DNA from 3 places in the Tepidibacillus sp. HK-1 genome. Region 2 is predicted to be linked to each of the others. Evidence: riboswitches for the same ligand, from Rfam matches in the RefSeq annotation. Region 2 holds a riboswitch; each other region holds the start of a gene.

Region 1 (3,164 bases), on a different contig from region 2:
AGACACCAATCTTTTTCACTGAAGTCCAGTTTGGTCGTTCAGGAAAGATGATGTCACTTAAAACCATTAATTTATAAAAAGCATCCCAGCCTTCAATATCATTTGTAGGATCTGCTTCTGCAAAACCTGCTGCTTGTGCTTCCTTTAACGCCTGTTTAAAGGAAATTCGTTTTTTCCTCATTTGACTCAGAATATAATTCGAAGTCCCGTTTATAATCCCTTGGATTTTTGTAATTTGATTCACTTGAAGCAATTGTTTAATCGTCCGAATAATAGGAATTCCACCAGCTACACTAGCTTCAAAGGCTAGCATTACCCCATATTGTTTCGCGATTTCCTTTAATTCAGCTCCATTAAATGCCATTAATTCTTTATTTGCTGTAATCACATGACAACCTTTTGAGAGTGCCTGAATGATATATTGATAGGCAGGATCTCTTCCCCCTATCATTTCAATGACTACGTCTAATTTAGGTAATTGTAAAATATCCTGATAATTCGTTGTAACGAGAATAGAATCCCTCATCTCCAAAACTCGTTTCTTCTCTATATCCTGAATCAAAATCGCAACGACTTCAACAGACTTGCCTAAGATATGTTGTAATTGTTTTTGATGGGAAATGATCGTTTGATATACACCAGTTCCCACCGTACCCAAACCTAGTAAGGCTACCTTAATCGATTCCATATAAACCCTCCTTTACAATCGATCCCCATTTATCAAATTCGACTAAAAAACCATCATGGCCATAAATCGTATCGATCTCATAAAAATTTGCATGACCTCCTAATTGACGATAGGCCTCTGTTAGCTCCATTAAACTTTCTGGCGGATAAAGCAAATCCCCTTTATAGGCAATAGCGATCATAGGGGCTTTTAATAATTTCAAGGCTTCTTTCCATCCTCCACGGCCACGACCGATGTCATGACTATCCATCGCTTTAAGTAAATATAGATAGCTATTGGCATCAAAACGTTTTGTTAATTTATCTCCTTGATAACTAAGATAAGATTCTATTTCAAACGTAATTTCATCGTGGGAATTCCCCCACTCATTACGAAGGCTCCTCTGAAAACGTTGATTATACAACTCTTGTGAACGATAAGTAATCATTCCTAACATACGTGCAAGACTTAATCCATGATCAGGTTTATCTTCCAATGGATAATTTCCATGATTCCATTTAGGGTCATGAATAATAGCAAAGCGGGACATAGCATTAAAAGCGATGGCATAGTCACTTAAATAAGAAGTCGCAGCAAGAGGAAATAGCTTATCCATAAAGGTAGGGTAAAGAATTCCCCATTCCAAAACTTGCATTCCACCTAATGACCCTCCAATCACAGCATGCACATGATCAATACCCATTTTCCTTAATGCTTTGTATTGAGCATGAACCATATCCCTGATGGTAACAAAGGGAAATGAAGCACGATAAATCTCTTTATTGTCCGGGTTTATACTTAAAGGACCTGTTGTACCATTACATCCACCAATCACGTTTGTCGTAATCACTTGATACTCATTCGTATCAATCCATTGATAGGGGCCAATCATCCCAGACCACCAACCAGATGTCCTATCATTTCCATAAGCAAATTGATTTCCTGTCAAACCATGACACACTAATATAACAGGTGCACCAATGGAACCTACCCTTTCATAAGCTATATGAGCTTGTGGTAAAATCGTTCCAGATTCAAGCATTAAATCTCCAATTTCTATTTTTCCATACTCATAATGAAGATTGATCTCTGCCACCGCCATCCTTACTCCTCCTCTTCATCCATTCAAATCCCCCAAAAAAGTAAAATCCCCTTCCTAAGAAGAGGGATTAAAAAACCATCTCTTCAAGAAGAGATGGTGATCGCCGCTCTTCTTATCTATCAGAACATGAATGTTCTGCAGGAATTGGCACCGCGTTTTATTTAAACCGGTTGCCGGGCTTCATAGGGCCAGTCCCTCCGCCTCTCTGGATAAGAATTTCCTTTATTAAATTAAATGGTTAATACAAGAATACAATGCATTAAAACAGATTGTCAAGGGATTTTTTTTAAATGATTCCTTTGTTTTAATCACCTATTCTGCACAGGTTAAATATATTGTTATGGAAGCCTATATATGCGGGGTGAATCAATGGCTGTAATAAAAGCTAATTCAAAAGACGTGAAACTGTTGGCTAGATTAATGAGGGCTGAAGCTGAAGGTGAAGGGAAGCTTGGCATGCTAATGGTCGGTAATGTTGGAGTTAACCGTGTACGTGCTAGTTGTTTAGACTTTAAAAACATTCGGACAGTTAAGCAGATGGTTTTCCAATCTCCTGGTGGATTTGAAGCGGTTCAAAAATCTTATTTCTATCAAAGAGCCAGAACACAGGATATCCAACTAGCAAGAAAAGTGATTAGAGGTAATAAATACCACCCAGCCACTCGAGCATTATGGTTTTTTGAACCACTAGGTCCGTGCCCAAGAACATGGTATAACCAACCCAATGCGGGGCGCTATAAAGACCATTGTTTTTTTCACCCTACTTACAGTAATTGCCCTTCCGTTTACCGAACTTATTAAAGAGGAGTTGAATTTCGATGTATCCTTACAATCCATACTATTATGATTCATATTTAATCAATCCCTATGATATGAATATGCCCGATTACATGCAACCAATGGTACCACAACAACCAATGGTACCAATTCCACCATCACCTGAAACAGGAATCGATGTGCCTGGTCTTTTACCAGCAGAACAATCTTATATTGAAAATATTTTAAGACTTAATTTGGGAAAAATTGCAACGATTTATATGACTTTTGAAAACAATAAAGAATGGAATGCCAAAGTATTTAAAGGTAGTGTGGAAGCTGCAGGTCGCGATCATATTATTATTAGCGATCCACAAACTGGAAGACGTTATCTTTTATTGATGGTTAATCTTGATTATATCACTTTCGATGAAGAACTAAACTATGTTCCTCCAACTGTCAGATTATAGCCTTTTAAAACAGAAGGGACACCTTTAACGTGTTCCTTTTATTTTTGCATCGGCTCTAGTTCTCTTGCAATTTCTTCTTTCTCTTTTTTAGATAAGGCTAACCATTGAAATCCATTTATTATAAAAACAAGCCCCATATCGCTACAGGGCTCATGTGCTCAAGATTTGT
Region 2 (3,164 bases):
TCAAGAACAAGATGATCTAGAATGAGGGCGATCCCACCAATCACTACAATATTAAGAAGAACTCCTTCCATATCGGCAATTTCCCCTGCATAACTAATCGACCAACCAAGACCAACTGCTGCTCCTCCAACCATTTCACTAGCCACAAGCGATCTCCAAGCATTGCCAAAAGCAACTTGAGCACCTGTTAAAAAAGATGGAAAGGTTTCAGGCAGAAAAACTTTTGTTACTAATTGTTTTTTATTCGCACCTAATACCTTTGCTAGTTCGAGATGAGTGCGATTTATATTTTCTGTCGCATTAATCATCGCTAAAGCCATAGGAAAGAAACTGGCAATCGTGATCACGATGATAATAGGAAGATCGCCAAACCCAAATAAAATAACTAAAAATGGAATCCACGTTATTGGAGGGATTGATTGCAATATTGAAATTACATTTTTTAGATAGATTTTAAATCCCTTCGATAAACCAGACAATAAGCCAAATAAAGAACCTAGAAGACAAGCTAAAGGATACCCAATGATTAATCGAATTAGACTACTTTGAATACTGTCTAAAAATGCTGGATCTTTTACTTCACTAAGAAATCGCTGAAAGACTTTAACTACATCTGGTAATAAAAAGTTTGGTAAAAACCATGCGATAATTTGCCATATAACGAGTAGTGTAACAATCGCATAAACATATGGAAGTGTCGATTTTATACTTAGACGCTTGACCTTTTTATTCGGTTTTAATATGGTTTGATTAGCAATAGACTTGATGATTTGTGATTCTTTTTTCACTTGAAGTCACCATCTTAAGATTGTTTTTTGTTTTGCCAAGATAAATCAAGAATATCCTCTACATTTAGAGGTTTTGATAGCATTTGTTGATCTATCATCATTTGTACAATATCTTTCATTTGTTGAATATTTTCTTGAGTAATTTCCCAATTAAAGGTTTGAGCTTCAATTGCTTCAGCGATTAAGTCTACTGAATTGATTCTCCCATTTGTTGTATCGATGGTTTCTGTTTCAATAAAACGTTTTGCCAATATTTTTGCTGCTTCTTTTGGTTGATTTTCTAACATCTCAATCGCTTCTTTTTGAGCATCTAACATCTTATTTATCGCAATCTGTTTTTCTTGAAGAATTTTCCCTGAGGTTATCGCCACCATACATGGGAAAGGCCATTCTTCTCCAACATCATAAAGTGGCGTTACAGGAATGGTTTTACGAGCAATTCGATCATATGGTTCAAAGAGAAAAGCAGCATCTACTTTCCCAGCTGTTAAGGATTGGATCGCCACACTTGGTGAAACATAAACCATATTCACATCATTACGTGTAAGATTACCCTCTTTCAGTACAACACCATTTAGCACGATGTCTGCTGTGCTCCCTTGTTTCTGTGTAGCTAGTTGCTTTCCTTTCAAATCTGGTATCGTCTTAATATTACGATCACTTCGCACTAATAGACTGTGATAACCCATTTGCGCACCGCTGATTACTTTTAAATCAGCACCTTTATCAGCCCATGTAACAGCATTTGTAAATCCAAGCACCCCTGCGTCTAATTGCCCTCCAACAATCGCTTTAATCATCTCAGGCCCACTATTAAAGATTTGAACTTCCACTTCTAACCCATTCTTTTCATAAAAACCTGCATCATAAGCAAGCATCACTTGAGCATCATCCATCACGTTTAAATAACCAATACGTAGCTTTTCTTTTGTTTGTGGATTTGTATTTGCTTGCTGCTCCTTGTTTGCTCCACAGGCGGTTAAAAATAAAGAAATGATCATTACAAACATCCCTACCCACCGTAATCGGCGTGCCCCTAAAATTTTTACCAATTCCATTTCCCCCTTTAACGTATAAACTTGACTAATTTAGTCAGGATTGTCCTTGCATATTGCAAGAAAAAACACCTCATAAGAAGAGGTGTTAAGATAACTCTTCTTATCTTTCAGAACAAATTGTTCTGCTGGAATTAGCACCGTATCATACAAATCGGTTGCCGGGTTTCATTGGGCCAGTCCCTCCACCACTCTGGATAAGAACGTGATAATATGTAATTGATCATACTGTGATTCATAGAAAATCGTCAATCCATTAATGTGCTACAATCAAAAAGTTTTTTCATGATTATTCTAATTATGCAACAACATCATAGCCTTGGTCTTCGATCGCTTCTTTCATTTGTTCAAAAGTTACTTTTCCCTCATCGAAAGAAACCGTTACATTTTTGTTCTCAAGACTAACAACCGCATTGGAGACCCCTGCTAATTTTTTTAGTGCCCCTTCTACCGCCATTTTGCAATGATTACATGTCATACCTTCTACTTTAATTACTTTTTCCATTTAAAATCCCTCCATTATAGATGAATGATTATATGAAACCCTTGTTAGGGTAACAAACAATAGTCAATAACCTTGTTTTTTTAAAATTTAATATTTTTTAATCGTAAGGAGTTAAGAACGACTGAGACAGAACTCATTGCCATCGCAGCTCCTGCAATCCAAGGTGCTAATAGACCTGCCATTGCTACTGGAATACTAATTGAATTGTAGAATAAAGAAGCAAATAGATTCTGCTTAATATTTTTTAAGGTCTGTTTACTAATATAGATTGCATCTGCAACCCCTTTTAAGCTCCCACCAATTAAGGTAACATCGGCTGCTTCAATCGCTATATCTGTTCCAGTTCCAATTGCCATCCCTACATCTGCAGTAGCTAATGCTGGAGCATCATTGATGCCATCGCCAACCATGGCAACTGTATATCCTTGAGTTTTTAAGGATTCAACTTCTTTTGCCTTATCTTCAGGCATTACTTCTGCACGAACTTCATCAACACCCACTTCTTGAGCTATACTTTTTGCGGTACGTTGATTATCCCCGGTAATCATCACGACTTTGATACCCATTTCTTTTAATTTGGCAATGGCTTCTTTTGAGTCAGCTTTTACCGTATCAGCCACTGCAAGGATTCCTAATAATTTATCAGGAGTAGCAACTAAAACAACTGTTTTCCCTTGTGCTTCTAATTGGGCCATTTTTTCTTCAATAGCTGCTGGATCAAGTCCAATTTCTCTTACTAATTTACGTGTTCCCACATAAACCATCGTATCGTTCACTTTTGCTTTTAAACCTTTGCCAGGAAGAATCTCAAAATCT
Region 3 (3,164 bases), on a different contig from region 2:
ATAATCTCAAAACCATGATTTAATAAATACTCAGCCACTCTATAGCTATCACGATCAGGTTTATTGGATAATCCTACAATTGCGATACGTTTTGTTTCTTGAATCAGTTCTTTGATTTGTTCATTTGTTGTTAAAAGACTCATGGAAAGCTCCCCTTTTTATCATTTACCTATACAATATTGTATTTCTTAGGAATAAGTCAATAATTATTCTGCTAGAGCCTGTTCAAGATCAGCTAATAAGTCATTAATATCTTCGATTCCAACAGATACTCGAACTAAATCATCTGATACACCTGCAGCTATCTTTTGTTCGTTTGTTAACTGGTGATGAGTTGAACTACTTGGATGGATAACTAAGGATCTAACATCACCTACATTTGCAGCATGGGTAAATAATTGAACCTTATCGATGAAGCGTTTTGCTGCTTCATATCCACCTTTTACACCAAAGGTCAGGATACCTCCTTGCCCATGATCTAAATATTTCTTGGCTAAGGTATAGGTTGAATGATTCTCTAAACCAGGATAATTCACCCATTCAACTTGCGGATGCTGAGATAAAAAGTTTGCTACAGCTAACGCATTTGTACTATGTCTTTCCATGCGAAGAGAAAGCGTTTCTAACCCTTGAATTAACAGAAATGCATTAAATGGTGCCATGGTTGCACCAATATCCCGATTTAATTGTGCCTTCAATTTTGTAATATATGCCTGTTCTCCGACATGTTCTATATAGCTTAGTCCATGGTAGGCAGGATCTGGATCGCTTAATCGCTTAAATTTCCCATTGTCCCATGGAAATTTTCCACTATCTACGACAACTCCCCCGATCGTATTACCATGCCCTCCAATATATTTGGTTGTGGAATGGATCACAAGATCTGCCCCAAAATCAAATGGACGTAATAATACAGGGGTTGCAAATGTATTATCCACAATCAATGGAACTCCATTTTGATGTGCTAAATTAGCTAGTTCCTCTATATCTGGAACATCTAAAGAAGGATTACTAATGGACTCAATATAAAAGGCTTTTGTTCTTTCATTCACATGCTTTTGCCATTGATCTAAATCATTTTGATCTACAAAATGAATCGTAATTCCTAATCTTTGTAATGTATATGTAAATAAGGTGATGGTACCCCCATACAAGTTTTTGGAAGCAATGATTTCATCTCCAGTTTCAGCAATATTAAGAATAGATAATAATGCTGCCGATTGTCCAGAAGCAGTAACTAAGGCACCTACTCCTCCTTCTAAAGCTGCCAAACGTTGTTCTAATAGATCTGTTGTTGGGTTACTAATTCGGCTATAAATATTACCTTCTTGTTCCATATTAAACAGGGCAGCAGAATGCTCTGAATTCTCAAATTGGTAGGCTGCCGTTTGATAGATTGGAACATTTGTCGCCCCTAAGTGTTTACTTGCAGTATACCCTCCATGAATTGCTAATGTTGCTAGTCCTTTCTCTTCTTTCCTTAATTCTGTCATTTTTAATTCCTCCTTAGAAAAAAATAAAACCTCTTTCAAAGAGAAAGAGGTGTAAAACCTAATTCTCTTATCTTTCAGACTTTCGTCTGCTGGAATTAGCACCTTCACAATTAACTTGTGGGGTTGCCGGGCTTCTTCGGGCCAGTCCCTCCGCCACTCTGGATAAGAGTTTATTATGTAATTGTAAAATATTATAACACATTATTCTGTTAATGCACTGAAATTTTTTCTTTTATTTGTTCAAAAGTTTTTTGGCCGATTCCTGGCACATTCATCAGATCTTCAATCGTCTGAAATTTACCTTGTTTTGTTCGGTATTCTATAATAGCTTTTGCCTTAGCAGGACCAATTCCATCTAATTGCATCAGCTCTTCTTCACTTGCTTGGTTGATGGAAATTGTTTCAGCATTTGATTCAAAAGATACACCTAATCCAGAAGATACACCATTTAGTGTTTCTCCTTGAACAGGGACAAAAATGACCATTTCATCTGCGATTTTTTGAGCTAAATTGACTTGGTTTAAATCTGCATTTGCTAAGGTCCCTCCAGCAAGATCTAACGCTTCTTTTACCCTTGACCCCTCTGTTAATTGGTAGATTCCTGGTTTTGCTACTGCTCCTTTCACATCAACTACTATCTTCTTAGGATTTGTCATTTCCGTTTGCTTTACTTCTCCTTGTGGGGTATCCCCTTTTTCGGTGGATAACTCAACTAAAGGTTCATCCGCAAACGTAGGTGGCTGTTTTTGATGATAAGAGATGTATTGACTAATGATGATAAGTAAAAAAATAATCAACAGTCCGAGTAAGACTTTTTCTCTTTTTGTAAACCGTATATTTGGGAGACTTCCCATTCTTCTTCCCCTTTCTACTACTGCATTTTTTTAATTATTGATATAAAATAATAGAATCAAAAGGTTGAGGTGATAAAATGAATAGCGTTCATTTGGAAATATCAAAAAAAGTAAATGAAAAAGTTCATGCCATCGAAGTATATAAACAAATGGATCAGCAGCGTGAACGGATTATAGATGAATTACTAACCGAATATAAAATAGGAAAAAATGTAGATTTAACTAAGTTAAATCAATGGACTAATGAAATGAATCGATACGCACTAAAGAATCAGCTTCCTTCTCGAAAAGAAGTAACAATGGAAATGTTCACAGCATATGCGAATAAAATGAAAACACATTCCTAATATTTGATAAAAAGCATAAATTTCCTGCTTTTTGTACAAAAAGACTACTGGTTTGTCCAGTAGTCTTTCTTATGATTTATTAGCTAACAACAATATTGACCAGTTTTCCTGGAACGACAATCACTTTACGGACTTCTTTACCAGCCTTCCATTCTTCTAATCTTGGATCAGAAAGAACTTCCTTTTCTAACTCCTCTTTGGAATAGGAAGTCGGAACAACCATTTTTCCTTTGATTTTTCCATTGATTTGTACTGCAATTTCCACTTCATCTAACACTAAATACTCTTCTTGATATGTTGGCCATTTTTCTTTATGAATACTTTCCCTTTGTCCCATCATTTGCCACAATTCTTCTGCCAGATGTGGTGTCATCGGAGCAAGTAGAATGACAGTGGTTTCAATCGCTTCTTTTAGCAACCCTTTATTGCCATCCTCTGGATAAACATAAATTTTGTTTACTAACTCCATA

Evidence for each region. A riboswitch is a leader RNA that binds a small molecule or an ion and turns the genes downstream of it on or off. The one in region 2 is predicted to bind S-adenosylmethionine.
Region 1: another riboswitch for S-adenosylmethionine. It lies ahead of metX (homoserine O-acetyltransferase MetX); the one in region 2 lies ahead of BEN26_RS04585 (ABC transporter substrate-binding protein).
Region 3: another riboswitch for S-adenosylmethionine. It lies ahead of BEN26_RS00615 (O-acetylhomoserine aminocarboxypropyltransferase/cysteine synthase family protein); the one in region 2 lies ahead of BEN26_RS04585 (ABC transporter substrate-binding protein).

The regions. Positions count from the first base shown of each region.
Region 1 is NZ_BDGM02000031.1:13,618-16,781, forward strand. Features, by position in the region: gene BEN26_RS12895 (homoserine dehydrogenase) at 1-688, opposite strand, end outside; gene metX (homoserine O-acetyltransferase MetX) at 675-1,769, opposite strand; SAM riboswitch class I at 1,879-1,985, opposite strand; gene BEN26_RS12905 (cell wall hydrolase) at 2,139-2,570, shown strand; gene gerQ (spore coat protein GerQ) at 2,588-2,995, shown strand.
Region 2 is NZ_BDGM02000006.1:88,148-91,311, forward strand. Features, by position in the region: gene BEN26_RS04580 (ABC transporter permease) at 1-788, opposite strand, end outside; gene BEN26_RS04585 (ABC transporter substrate-binding protein) at 803-1,840, opposite strand; SAM riboswitch class I at 1,944-2,047, opposite strand; gene copZ (copper chaperone CopZ) at 2,142-2,348, opposite strand; gene BEN26_RS04595 (heavy metal translocating P-type ATPase) at 2,429-3,164, opposite strand, start outside.
Region 3 is NZ_BDGM02000001.1:116,676-119,839, reverse strand. Features, by position in the region: gene BEN26_RS00620 (CoA-binding protein) at 1-143, opposite strand, end outside; gene BEN26_RS00615 (O-acetylhomoserine aminocarboxypropyltransferase/cysteine synthase family protein) at 207-1,493, opposite strand; SAM riboswitch class I at 1,558-1,662, opposite strand; gene BEN26_RS00610 (helix-hairpin-helix domain-containing protein) at 1,703-2,347, opposite strand; gene BEN26_RS00605 (DUF2533 family protein) at 2,425-2,694, shown strand; gene leuS (leucine--tRNA ligase) at 2,774-3,164, opposite strand, start outside.